2 linked regions of the Acuticoccus sp. I52.16.1 genome follow. The protein of the gene in region 1 interacts with the protein of each later gene in a pairwise test. Links are inferred from orthologs where the notes say so. Each region holds a gene or a part of one and is shown on either strand. Other genes may lie near its edges.

The links. The genes of interacting proteins can lie anywhere in the genome.
Region 2: the proteins of groL (region 1) and MRB58_RS08605 interact in binary tests that used the Escherichia coli proteins (3 or more experiments, as listed by UniProt). The link is inferred for Acuticoccus sp. I52.16.1 from one-to-one orthologs.

What each region holds. Positions count from the first base shown.
Region 1 is NZ_CP094828.1:1,128,280-1,136,449, reverse strand. Bases 36-2,975 are described here. They hold groL (chaperonin GroEL), read right to left. Parts: upstream 2,359-2,975; coding sequence 712-2,358; downstream 36-711. Other genes in these bases: groES (co-chaperone GroES), read right to left, coding at 2,395-2,700; MRB58_RS05085 (class I SAM-dependent methyltransferase), read right to left, coding at 36-315. Outside these bases: more of MRB58_RS05085, read right to left, coding at 1-35; MRB58_RS05070 (response regulator), read right to left, coding at 3,019-3,444; MRB58_RS05065 (sensor histidine kinase), read right to left, coding at 3,441-4,958; MRB58_RS05060 (DMT family transporter), read left to right, coding at 5,164-6,105; MRB58_RS05055 (IS630 family transposase), read left to right, coding at 6,240-7,322; MRB58_RS05050 (MBL fold metallo-hydrolase), read right to left, coding at 7,332-8,168.
Region 2 is NZ_CP094828.1:1,923,000-1,928,228, forward strand. The notes cover bases 2,144-5,110. They hold MRB58_RS08605 (DeoR/GlpR family DNA-binding transcription regulator), read right to left. Parts: upstream 4,035-5,110; coding sequence 3,252-4,034; downstream 2,144-3,251. Other genes in these bases: MRB58_RS08600 (sugar ABC transporter ATP-binding protein), read right to left, coding at 2,144-3,255; MRB58_RS08610 (DUF3422 domain-containing protein), read left to right, coding at 4,243-5,110. Also shown: MRB58_RS08590 (ABC transporter substrate-binding protein), read right to left, coding at 1-702; MRB58_RS08595 (ribose ABC transporter permease), read right to left, coding at 728-1,717; more of MRB58_RS08600, read right to left, coding at 1,714-2,143; more of MRB58_RS08610, read left to right, coding at 5,111-5,229. UniProt on the Escherichia coli protein: Represses ulaG and the ulaABCDEF operon. Two ulaR binding sites have been identified in each promoter.

The DNA.
Region 1 (8,170 bases):
GAACATGACACCGAAGCGGGACGAGACCACGTCGAATTGCGCCGGCGGGAAGGGGTAGGTCTGCGCGTCGGCGACGACGATCTCGGCGTTGGTGAGGCCCGCCGCGGCCAGCGCGTCGCGGCCGGCCCGGGCGAGCCCGTCGGAAATGTCGACGCCGAGGACGCGGCCGCCGGGGGCGACGCGCGCGGCGAGCTGGCGAGTCGTCTCACTGGCCGCACCGCCGATGTCGAGCGCGTCCTCGCCGGGGGCGGGGGCGAGGATCTCCAGGAGGCGCAGGGTGATCCCGTGATAGAGGCGGTCGAGTGTCGGCTGCATGTCACGCCATCGCAGCAGGGCCGGGCCTCCATTCCAAAACGCGCGCTGGCCGGCGTTCGGATCGTCCGTGGCGGGGCCGGTCATCGTCTCACCTTTTCCCGTGGGGCCGCGGCGGTGCTGCGCCGGGGGCACCGCCAGCCGGGGCGGCCCGGCATCATATCGCAGCCGCGCTCGCGGGTCAGGTGCGCGCCGATACAGGGTCGCGGCGACGCCGACCAGCTGGCCGAGCGGGGTGCTCCAGCCGTCGGAGAAGCCCATTTCCTCGTGCTTGTCGCGGGGCGCGCGGTCGGCATGCCTGGCGATGGTCGAGCCCGCGTCGCGCCGCCGCCGAGTGCGCATAAAAAAAGGGCCGCGCGAGGCGCGGCCCTTTCTGTCCGTGAGGACGGTGGCGCGGGCTTAGAAGCCCATGCCGCCCATGCCGCCCATGTCGCCACCGGCCGGCATCGCCGGGCCGGAGTCCTTCTTGGGGGCCTCGGCGACCATCGCCTCGGTCGTGACGAGCAGCGACGCGATCGACGCGGCGTCCTGGAGAGCGTGACGCACGACCTTCTTCGGGTCGATGATCCCGCGCTCGATCATGTTGCCGTACTCTTCGTTCTGCGCGTCGAAGCCGAAGTCGATGTTGTCGTTCTCGAGGATCTTGCCGACCACGACGGAGCCTTCGACACCGGCGTTCTCGGAGATCTGACGCACCGGAGCCTCGAGGGCGCGCAGCACGATCTTGATGCCGGCCGCGACGTCCGGGTTGTCGGAGGAGAGCTTGGCGACGGCGGTCTTGGCGCGCAGCAGGGCGACACCACCACCCGGAACGATGCCTTCCTCGACGGCCGCACGGGTCGCGTTGAGGGCGTCGTCGACGCGGTCCTTCTTCTCCTTCACCTCGACCTCGGTGGCACCACCGACGCGGATGACGGCCACACCACCGGCGAGCTTCGCGAGGCGCTCCTGGAGCTTCTCACGGTCGTAGTCGGAGGTGGTCTCTTCGATCTGCTGCTTGATCTGCGCGACGCGGCCCTTGATGTCCTCGGCGTCACCGGCGCCGTCGACGATCGTGGTCTCGTCCTTGTTGATCGACACCTTCTTGGCGCGGCCCAGCATCTCGATCGAGACGGACTCGAGCTTGATGCCGAGGTCCTCGGAGACGACCTGGCCGTTCGTCAGGATGGCGATATCCTGCAGCATGGCCTTGCGACGGTCACCGAAGCCCGGCGCCTTCACGGCCGCGACCTTCAGGCCACCGCGGAGCTTGTTGACGACGAGCGTGGCCAGAGCCTCACCCTCGACGTCCTCGGCGATGATGAGGAGCGGGCGGCCGGACTGCACGACGGCCTCGAGGATCGGAAGCATCGCCTGGAGGTTGGAGAGCTTCTTCTCGAAGATGAGGATGTAGGGATCCTCGAGCTCGGTCGTCATCTTCTCGGCGTTCGTCACGAAGTACGGCGAGATGTAGCCGCGATCGAACTGCATGCCCTCGACGACTTCGAGCTCGGTCTCGAGCGACTTGGCCTCTTCGACGGTGATGACACCCTCGTTGCCGACCTTCTGCATCGCCTCGGCGATCATCGCGCCGACTTCCTTGTCGCCGTTGGCGGAGATGGTGCCGACCTGGGCGACTTCGTCGGAGGTGTTGATGGTGCGGGCGCGGGCGTCGAGGTCCTTGATGGCCGCGACGACGGCCATGTCGATGCCGCGCTTCAGATCCATCGGGTTCATGCCGGCGGCCACGGACTTGGCGCCTTCACGGACGATCGACTGGGCCAGAACGGTCGCGGTGGTGGTGCCGTCGCCGGCGAGGTCGTTGGTCTTGGAGGCGACCTCACGCACCATCTGCGCGCCCATGTTCTCGAACCGGTCTTCCAGCTCGATCTCTTTGGCGACGGTCACGCCGTCCTTCGTGATGCGCGGGGCACCGAAGGACTTCTCGATGACGACGTTGCGACCCTTCGGGCCGAGCGTCACCTTGACGGCATTGGCGAGGATGTCGACGCCGCGGAGCATCTTGTCGCGCGCGTCGGTCGAAAACTTAACTTCCTTAGCAGCCATGTGGGGCTCCCTTAAATCTGTTCGAGGCGCGGTGAGTTAGGCGGAGACGGCGACGCCTTCGACGACGCCCATGATGTCGCTCTCCTTCATGATGAGGAGGTCCTCACCGTCGAGCTTCACCTCGGTGCCGGACCACTTGCCGAACAGGACGCGGTCGCCAGCCTTCACGTCGAGCGGCTGGACGGAGCCGTTCTCGTCGCGGGCGCCGGGGCCGACGGCGATGACTTCGCCTTCCTGCGGCTTCTCTTTGGCGGTATCGGGGATGATGATCCCGCCCTTGGTCTTGGTGTCGGACTCGATGCGGCGCACGACGACGCGGTCGTGCAGCGGACGGAAGTTCATATCTGTCCTCATGACAAAAAGGGGCGTTGGTGCCCGGTCTCTGAGTGTCTTGCCGCTGTTGGCACTCCCCTGAGGTGAGTGCCAAGCGCTGGCCGGGAGATATGATGGGTGCGTCCGAGTGTCAACGCGCGAATGTGACGAGCGTCACACTTTTTGCGTCCTTCAGATGGGGGCGGGGGTGGGGCGGATCAATCGCGCGGCGGCATTCCATCCATTGCGCCGGGCCGGTCCGATCGCTCGTGACCGGGTGATGATGTGAAAGCCCGGCGAATAGTGTGCGATGGCACGGGCCGGTGCGGCCGATCGCGCGGAGCGGGGTCAGCCGGTGCCGGCGGCGGGGCCGGAGATCATGCGGGTCATCGCGTGACGCAACGCCGCATCGTCGGACGGTTTGGAGAAGACCTCGGCGCAGCCGTAGTAGTCCATCAAATCTTCCTTCAGCCCGTGCCCGGTGTGGAAGATGATCGGGACGTCGCGCGCCTGCAGAATATCGGCGACCGGGAAGACGTCGCCGCCGATGATCGCGACGTCGAGCAGGGCGAGGTCCAGGAGTTCGGTCCTCGCGGCCTCGATCGCCTCGTCCAGCCGGGCGATCGGGCCGACGACGTCGAGGCCCATGTCGATCTCGAGCATCATTTTCAGCGTCAGTGCGATGAGAGCCTCGTCCTCCACCAATAGGACGCGCTGGCGTCGGGTCGCCATCGGCCGCAGCAGGCGGGTGGATTCGCAGGGTTCTGCAATCATGGGACGTGGCTCCTGGCAGACGTCGGTTGGAGGGTGGGGGCACGCGCTGCGGCGCCGACCTGCACGCCGGCCTCGAAGGTGAGGGTGAGCCGGACGCCGGCCCGCCCCTCGCTGCGTGACAGGACCGCCCCCATCTGGGCGGTCGACATCTCGATCAGCTCGGAGCCGAAGCCCCGGCGCGTCGCTTCGGTGCCGCTGGGGCGGAACGAGGGCGAGATTTCCTCCCACGTCAGCCGAATCAGCTCGGCGCCGTCACCGTGGACGCGCTCCCAGCGCACGCTCACCCGCCCCTCCAGCGAGGACCAGGCACCGTGCTTCAGCGCGTTGGTGGCCAATTCGTTGAGGATGAGGCCCATGGGTGTGATCCGGCTCTGCGGCAGCCATTGGCTCGGCCCGTCGAGTTCCAGTGCGGCGCGGCTGGCGGGGTAGGGGGCCAGCACCGCCTCGAGCACCTCGCCCAACGGCGCGCCGTCCTCCATCTCGTAGCCGAGGCTGACGACGTGCGCGGCGGCGAGCGCGGCGATGCGCTGGTCCAGCTCGCGCACCAGCGCCGGCACGTGATCCTGGCCGAGGGACGAGAGCTTCACCAGCGCGCGGATCACGGCGAAGAGGTTCTTCACCCGGTGGTTCAATTCGCGGGTCATGACGCGCTGCCGCTCGCGCAGCTCCACCTTGGCCGTCACGTCCCGGTCCACCTGCAGGACGAGCGTGTCGCCTCCGCTGATCGCCATGCGTTGCAGGGTGGTCGAGGTGTAGACGGTGCGGCCCGATCTGGCGTGCCACTCGGCCTCGCCGGTCCACGATCGCCCGCGTTCGATCGTCGCCAGGATCTCCGGCCATTCACTGGAGAATCGAGCCCACATGCGCTCATGGGCGATCTCGCCCTGCATCTCCTCGGCGGTGAAGCCGAACATCGCTTCCGCGCCGCGGTTCCAGCGTCGCACCCCGCGGCGCATGCACCACACGGAGATCGCGTCCTGCGACAGCTCCAGAACCTCGGACATCTTGTCGGACAGGACGTCCTCGCGCATGTCGCCCAGCACGTCGAAGGTGCCGGACATGCGGCGTGGCGCACCGTCTTCGAACAGCGCGACGCCGCGTGAGCGCACCCGCAGCGTCGCTCCGTCGGCGGTTCGGCAACGCAGGACCTGGTCGTAGGGGGTGGCGGGGTTGGCGAGGTGGGCGGCGATCTTCTCCTCGAACGCGGCGAGGTCCTCCTCGAAGACCAGCGCGCGCCAGTGCGCCATCAGCGGCGGCCGGGTGGACGGGGCGAATCCCAGCGCACGCCAGAAGCCCGGGCTGATGTAGCAGTTGTCCGGCTCGAGCAGGTCCCAGAACCACAGGCCGTCGGTCAGCACCCCCTCGCGCAGCATACGCCCGTAGAGGCCGCTGCGCCGTGCCACCTCGAACTCGTGCTCCAGGTAGGTTTCGCCCAGATCGGCCGGGAGCGCGGGGCAGTTGACGCCGCACCGGCTGGTGGGGAAGCAGTAGTTGAATGTACTGACATCGACCATGGACACACTCGCTCTGGCATCGACTGTCATAGGCGTGCCGTCTTGCATCCAGCTGCGTTGGATTTTCCGCACATTTCTCGCGAAAATTGTAAAATCGGCCGGGTGCCGCGCCTGTGACGGTGCATCGCCCCACGCGGGTCCGCCGCGGGGCCGGTAGGTGCGATGCGGTGGAGACCGCGCCGGCCGCGTACTCTAGAGGAGAAGGATGAGTTCCTCGTCCGCCTCCCTCGCCTCCGCCCGACACCACCCCGCCGGCATCTTCGCCATCATCGCGGGGGCGGGGTTGTTCGGCACCACGGCCTACTTCGGCCGGGTGCTGCCGGAATTCGGCATGGCCGCACCCGCCGTCACCTTCTTCCGCTTCGCGCTCACCGCGCTGGTGCTGGCGCCGTTCCTGGTCGTGCGCGGGCCGCGGCGGACGGCGACGCTGTGGGGGATCGCCGGCGGAGCCACCATCGCGCTCGGGTGGATCGGCTACGTCGTGGCGCTGCGGAGCCTGCCGGTCGCCGAGGTGGCGGTCCTCTTCATGACCTACCCGTTGTTCGCCATCGCCTTCGCCGCGCTCCTGTTCGGCGAGCGGCCGGGGACGCGCGGGGCGCTCGCGGCGGTCCTCATCGTCGCCGCGGCGCTGGTGGGCACGCCCATCGTTTCGTTCGGGGGGGCGGCGACGGCGATTCTCTTCGGCCTCACGACGCCGGCGGCTTACGGCTTCCTGCTCAACGTGATCGCCCATCGGCTCGGCGCGCTACCGCCCCTGGCGGCCACCGGTTCGGTCTCGCTGGGGGCGGTGCTGGGAGTGGCGCCGCTGCTCGTCCAGCTGCCGCCGGCCGAGATCCTGCCGCTCGAGCCGGCCGCGCTCGTCACCATCGCCGTCATGGCGATCGCCAGCGCGCTGCTGCCGCAACTCCTCTACGTGACGTTCGCGCCGCGGCTCGGCGCGGTGTCGACCGCGATCGCCGGCAGTGCGGAATTGCCCACCATGTTCCTGATCGGCTGGCTGGCGTTCGGCGAGCCGTTGACGCTGGCCCACGGGGCTGCCGCCTGCCTGATCATGACCGCGATCGCGATCACCCCGCAGCGCCCGCCCGCGACCCGCATGCACGCCCCCCTCGGCGAAGCGCCGGAGGACGCGGGCCCCGACCGCTGACGCACAGACGGTCTGCGGCCCGGACCCTCACTTGCCCAGATCATCACTCGCGCCCGGACACGCTAGTGGATTGACCCATTCAAAAGGGTCCGTTTTGGGATTCCGTTGAGGGTAAGCCCGTGCGAATGAGAGAGATGCGAACAGGCATCTCCTTCACGGTCTCGGGGACCGAGCGAACGCGGCTCGAAGCCATCGTTTCGGGCCGGAACACCCCGCAAAAGCATATGTGGCGGGCGCGCATCGTGCTGCTGACGGCCGACGGGCACGGCACCCACGCGATCATGGCGGCGACCTGCAAGAGCAAGACCAGCGTCTGGCGATGGCAGGAGCGGTTCGCCGCGGACGGCGTCGAGGGGCTGCTCTGGGACAAGTCCCGGCCGCCGGGCAAGGCGCCGGTCGCGCCCGACAAAGTGGCCGAGGTGGTGCGGTTGACCCATGAGCCGCCGCCCCACGAGGCGACCCACTGGACGGCACGGGCCATGGCGAAGGCTGTCGGGCTTGGCGTCGTCACGGTGCAGCGGATCTGGGCCGCGCATGGCCTCGCCCCGCACCGCTGGCGCACCTTCAAGCTCTCCCGCGACCCCGCCTTCGTGGAGAAGCTGCGTGATGTCGTGGGGCTTTACGTGGCGCCGCCGGCCCACGCCGTGGTGCTGTCGATCGACGAGAAGAGCCCGATCCAGGCGCTCGACCGCACCCAGCCCGGCCTTCCGCTGAAGAGGGGCCGCGGCGCCACCATGACCCACGACTACAAACGCAACGGCACCACGACGCTGTTCGCCGCGCTCAATGTCCTGACCGGCGAGGTCTTCGGGAAAAACATGTCGCGCCACCGCCATCAGGAGTTCATCAGGTTCCTGAACGCGCTGGAACGCGACATCCCGCCGGGCCGGATCGTCCATGTCGTCCTCGACAACGTGTCCTCGCACAAGACGCCCGAGGTCAGGCGATGGCTCGCCCGCCATCCCCGCTGGACCTTCCACTTCACCCCGACATCGAGTTCCTGGCTCAATGCCGTCGAGGGCTTCTTCGCCAAACTCACCCGCCGACGACTGAAGTACGGCGTCTTCACCGGCGTCGTCGACCTGCAGGCCGCCATCAACCGCTTCATCGCCCAACACAACGACACCGAGGCTAAGCCCTTCGTCTGGCGCGCCGATCCCGATGCCATTATCGCCGCACGCAAACGCGGGTTCCAAGCGTTTGAGTCAATCCACTAGGGCCGGGCGTCACTCGCCGAAGGTGCGCGGCAAGACGACGAACGTCGGCCGCTCCGGCAGCGAGTTGAGCGAGACGCGCAGCACCGGGTCCGACGGCATGGCGATGGTCAGCCCGTCGGCACGGGTGCGGTTGATGAAGTCGGCCAGCGTATAGGCGCCGAACCAATGCATCGGGATGGCGATCGACGCGCGCAGCCGCGACACGACCTCCATCATCGCCCGCTGGTCCATCGTGTAGGAGCCGTCGACCGGCACGAACACCACGTCGAGCCGGCCGATCTCGGCGACCTGCGCATCCGAGAGCGGTTGGTGCAGGTGGCCGAGGTGGCCGATGCAAAGGCCCTGGATCTCGTAGATGAAGATGGAGTTGCCGTCGGCCTCGACGCCCAGATAGTTGCGGATGTCGGAGGTGACGTTGCGCACCAGCACCTCGCCGACCTGGAGCATATGTTGCGCCGGTTGCCCGTCTTCGCCCCATCCCTTCAAAACGTGCGGGATCGCGGGATCGGGGAAGTTCGTAAAATGGCTGGTGTGGGCGTGGTTCATCGTGACGACGTCCGGCGTCGGACCGGCGCCGGCGCTTCCGGCATAGTCGGTGGCGATGGTGGTCCCGTCGGGCGCGGTGATGCGAAAGGTCGAGTGGCCGATGTAGCGGATCTCGACGGTGTAATCGCGCTGCGGCGTCTCGTTGGCGACGCGGATGATGCGCGCGTTCGGGAAGGCGTCGGCGATGGCGTGGCAGTTGGAGAACTGCGCGGACGCGGGTGCCGCGGCGAGGACGGTGCCGGCGAGAGCGGCGAGCCCGGTACAGGCGGCGACGATCGAACGAAGAGTGACAGGTGCCATGC
Region 2 (5,229 bases), 790 kb from region 1 along the record:
CCGGTTGAGCTGCTTGGCGGCGAGCTGGGCGCCGATCGCGGTCGGGTCGTTGATGGCGAACACCGCGTCGATGTCGTCATAGCGCGTCAGGAGGCCTTGCATGACGGCGAGGCCACCCTCGCGCGAGCCCTGACCGTTCTGGTCGTCGGACAGGACGTTGATGCCCGAATGCGCGGAGAACACCTCCTTGCAGCCCTCGACGCGGTCGAGGATCGACGACGACGCGGGGCCGTTGATGATGATCACGTTCCCCTCTTCGCCGATCTGGTCGATGATGTACTGGCACGCCTTGCGGCCGGCGGCGACGTTGTCGGTCATCACGGTCACGTCCGCGCCGGGCGCCGACACGTCGAACGCGGCGACGGTGATGCCGGCGTTCTGCGCGCGCTTCACCGCCGGGGCGATCGCCTTCGCGTCGACCGCGTTCAGCATGATGATGTCGACACCGGCGGCGATGAAGTTGTCGATCTGGCTGACCTGCTTGTTGAGGTCGTAATCGGCCGAGACCGAGGTCACCTGCACATCCGGGTTGATCTCCTTGGCGCGGTCCTCGATGCCCTTGATCGTGGCGACGAAGAACGGGTTGCCGAGGAGGCCGACGGAGATGCCGATCGACTCCAGCTTCTTGTCCTGCGCGCTGGCGCCGGTGGCGACCATGGCGGCGAGCGCCGTGCCGGCGAGCAGCTTGGTGAACTTACCCATGAAACGTTCCTCCCTGTGGTTGGCCTCAGGCTCTCGTGCCCTTGAGGCGGTAGCGATCGAGGGCGACGGCGACGATGATGACGAGGCCCTTGATGATGAACTGCCAGATGTCCGACACGCCGGTCAGGATGAGACCGTTGGACAGGACGGCGATGATGAGCGCGCCGATCAGCGTGCCCCAGATGGACCCGACGCCGCCGACGAAGGACGTGCCGCCCAGGATGACGGCGGCGATGGCGTCGAGCTCGTAGGCCTGGCCGAGTTGCAGGCCGTTCGCCGCGTAGAGACGCGCGGCGGACATCACGCCGCCGAGGCCCGCCATGAGCCCGGACATGGCGTAGACGAACAGCAGCACCAGGGAGACCTTGATGCCCGTCAGCCGGGCCGCCTCCTGGTTGCCGCCGATGGAGTAGATCCACATGCCGAGCACCGTTCGGCGCAGGATCACCCACGACAACAGGATGACCCCGACCGCGATGATGGCGAGCCACGGGACGCCGAACAGCGAGCCGTTGCCGATCGCCTCGAACGGAAGGTCGGAGTTGAAGACGGTGGTGTCGCCACCCAGGAGCCGCGCGAGGCCGCGGACGGCGGTGAGTGTGCCTAAGGTGACGATGAACGGTGGCAGGTTGAGGTAGGCGATCAGCGCGCCGTTGGCGAGGCCGCAGGCGAGGCCCATCCCGAGCGCCAGCGGGATGCCGATCATGCCGATGTCGGGCCACAGCGAGGCGATCACCGCCACCATCGCCGACGCCGCAAGCACCGAGCCGACCGAGAGGTCGATGCCGCCGGTGAGGATGACGAAGGTCATGCCCGCGGCCAGCACGATGTTGATCGACGCCTGCTGCATGACGATCGACAGGTTGTTGACCGTCAGGAACTTGCCCGACAGCAGCTCGAAGCCGATGCCGAGCAGGATCAGCACCGGCAGCATGCCGAGCGCGGTGAAGATCACGCGCAGCTGGTGCTTCCGGTCGAGGCCGCTCTTGGTGTCGTCCTTCGTCGCTGCGGTCACGCTGTCGCTCCTTGGGTGCGGCGCTCGGCGCCGAGGGCGCCCGTCGAATAGGCCATGATCTCCTCCTGCAGGATCGGCTCGCCGCGTGGCGGGGCCACCTCGCCGGCGATCGTCCCCTCGCGCATCACGAGCACGCGGTCCGACACGCCGATGATCTCCGGCAGCTCCGACGAGATGACGATGACGGCGATCCCGTCGCGCGCCAGACTGTCGATCAGGCGGTAGATCTCGGACTTGGCGCCGACGTCGACGCCGCGGGTCGGCTCGTCGAGGATGACGACGCGGGGTCCCAGCTCCAGGAGGCGCGCCAGCAGCACCTTCTGCTGGTTGCCGCCCGACAGGGCGTTGGTGTTCAGCTTGGCGCTGGGGGCACGGATCGCGAGGGACTTCATGGCCTTGCTCGCGCGCCGGCCGGCGGCGCCGGAGTCCAGGAGCCCGCCGGTGCCGGCGTCCCGCTGCAACACGCCGATGTTGACGTTCTCGGAGATCGACATGTCGAGGAAGAGGCCGAGGCCTTTGCGGTCCTCGGTGAGATAGGCGATGCCGTGCGCCAGCGCGTGACGCGGCGAAGCGATGGTCAACGTCGCGCCGTCCAGGACGACGCGGCCGGCCGCCGGCTTCTCGGCACCGTAGATGAGCCGCGCCAGCTCGGTGCGCCCCGAGCCGACGAGGCCGGCGATGCCGATCACCTCGCCATGCCGCACCTCGAACGAGCAGTCGTGGACGAAGTGCCCGTCGCCCAGTCCCTCGACCTTCAGGACCACCGCGCCCGGCTCGACCGCCGTGGCGTGGTCCTTCTTGTAGAAGGTGGAGATGTCGCGCCCGACCATCATCGAAACGACCCGCTCGGCGGTGATCTCACGCTTTTCCAGCGTTCCGACCAGCTCGCCGTCGCGCAGCACGGTGCAACGGTCGGCCAGCGTGTACACCTCCTCCATGCGGTGGGAGATGTAGATGATGGCGATCCCGTCGGCCTTCAGCTGGGCGATGACGTCGAACAGCTTCTCGGTCTCGCGCGTTGTGAGCGCCGTCGTCGGCTCGTCCATGACGATGAGGCGGGCGTTGGTCGAAAGGGCGCGGGCGATCTCCACCATCTGCCGCTCGCCGAGCGACAGGCGCCCGAGCGTGATCGCGGGATGGAAGTCCAGGCCGAGACGCTCGGTCAGGATCTGGCGCGAGCGGCGGTTCATCTCGCGCCGGTCGATGAAGGGCCCGCGGTGCGGCTCCGCGCCGAGGAAGATGTTTTCCGCCACCGTGAGGTTGGGCGACAGCGCCAGCTCCTGGTAGATGACGGCGATGCCGTTGGCCTTCGCGACCTTCGGATCCCCGGTCTCGACCTTCTTGCCGCCGATCAGCACTTCGCCGCCGCGGTCGGCCACGTAGGCCCCGGAAAGGATCTTCATCAAGGTCGACTTGCCGGCGCCGTTTTCGCCCATCAGCGCGTGGACCTCGCCGGCCGCGACCTGAAGCGAGACGTTCGAGAGCGCCTTCACCGGGCCGAAGGTCTTGGAGATCGAACGCATGTCCAGAAGCGTCATTGGGGCCTCGCGCTGGTTTCGGCGACGATCAGGTTGACGCCCTCTTCACGCACCATCCGCTCGTGCGCGGGGGTGATGCCGTCGTCGGTGACGAGCGTGGTGATGCGCGACATCGGCAGGGCCACGACGGGCGGACGCAGGGCGAATTTCGACGAGTCGACGAGGACGATGATCTCGTTCGCCCGCTCGCTCATCTCCTTCACGAACCGCACCAGCAGCGGGTGCTGCTCGAGGATTCCCTCACCCGAGACGCCGAGCGCGCCGACGTAGAACTGCGCCGCATAGTGCGTCGGTCCGGGGACGGGATCGAACAGGATGCCCGGCTCGCGATGGATGTCGCCGCCGCCGACGGTGAGATGACAGGTGCCGTGCTCGGCGAGATAGGCCGCCAGCGGCATCGAGTTGGTGAAGACGCGCACGTTGCGCAGCGCCAGCCGGCAGCCGAAGGTGAAGCAGGTCGACCCGGCGTGGACGATGACCGACGAGCCGTCGCGCACCAGCCCCTCGGCAGCCGCGGCGATGGCACGCTTCTGCTCGACGGCGAGGTCGCGATTTTCGACGAAGGGCAGCGCCGAGGGCGGGCGGCGCCACAGGTTGTCCTCCAGCGCGGCGACACCGCCATAGACTTTGCGCGCGACACCGGCCTCGTTCAGCTTGTCGATATCGCGCCGGACGGTGGCCGCGGAGACGCCGAGCGTCTGCTGCAAGTCGCGCACCGACACGAAAGTCTGTGATGACAACAGCTCGACGATCGACTGTTGCCGCTCAAGGTCGCTCATCCCCAGCCGCCGTTTTGTTACGACTTGCGCACGAGATTAGCGCATTCGCTCACATGAGCAACCCTTTATGAGCGATTTCAATCATCGCCGTGCGTCACCTCGCCCATCCCGTCCGGCCTGCGCCCCCCCCGAGTCTAAGACCCATGGCCCGGTTGCGATCTCGAGTTGCGGCGCCCACCCTGCCGCCCAGCCACGCGGGGAGGACCGGGTGAACGAGCACATCACGGGGGCGGCGCCGCTGCCTTTTCGCAACCATCCCGATCGCCAGACGGCCATCCAGGAGGCGCACGACCGGCCCTACCTGCCGCTGCGGCCGCCGGCGACGATCCACCACCTCGCCTTCCTCACCGCCGACGACGAGACGCGCCTCGGCCTCTACGCGGCGGTGTTCGGGCTGGAGACGGCCGGCGAAGCGCCGCACACGATCCGCGAGGACGGCGACCTCATCGTCCGCCTCGAGCCGCACACCGAGTTCATGACGCTGAGCCTCATCGGCCGTGCGGGACCGGCGGAGGGCGCGGCGCGCCTCACCGCCATCGCGGCCCGCACGCCGGCCAGCGCGGAGCTCCTGGTGGCGCTGCGGCTGCGGCTGGTGGACCGGCCCGGCCCGGCCTCGGACGCGACCATCGGCGGCATCCTGCGCGGCGACCTCGTGCTGGCGACGACGTGCCGGCCCGGCCCCGACGGTTTCATCGACTTCGAGGTCGCGGCGCCGGAGATGGGACCGTCGCAGCTCGGCCGACGCATCCAGCGCCTCCTCGAGGCGGAGACCTACCGCACCGTCTCGCTCATCGGGATCCCCGAGGCGCGCCGCTTCGCCCCGGTGCTGAACGAGCTGGAGGGCGACCTCGCCGACGTCACCGAGGCGCTGACCAAGGGCGCGCAGAGCGACGAGGCGATCCTGACCAAGCTGCAGCATCTGTCGGCCCGCACCGAGGCGATGCGCTCGGCCACCAGCTACCGGTTCGCCGCCAGCCGCGCCTACGCCAAGCTGGTGGAGGAGCGGTTGGAAACGCTGCTGGAGGCCAAGCTCGACGAGCGGGCGACCCTGTCCGGCTTCATCACCGCCAGCCTCGCCCCCGCGGTTCGCACGATCACCTCCACGGAGCGGCGGCAGGACGAGCTGAGCCAGGCCATCGGCCGCGCGCTCGACGTGCTGCGCACGCGGGTCGACGTGTCGATGGACAAGGCCAAC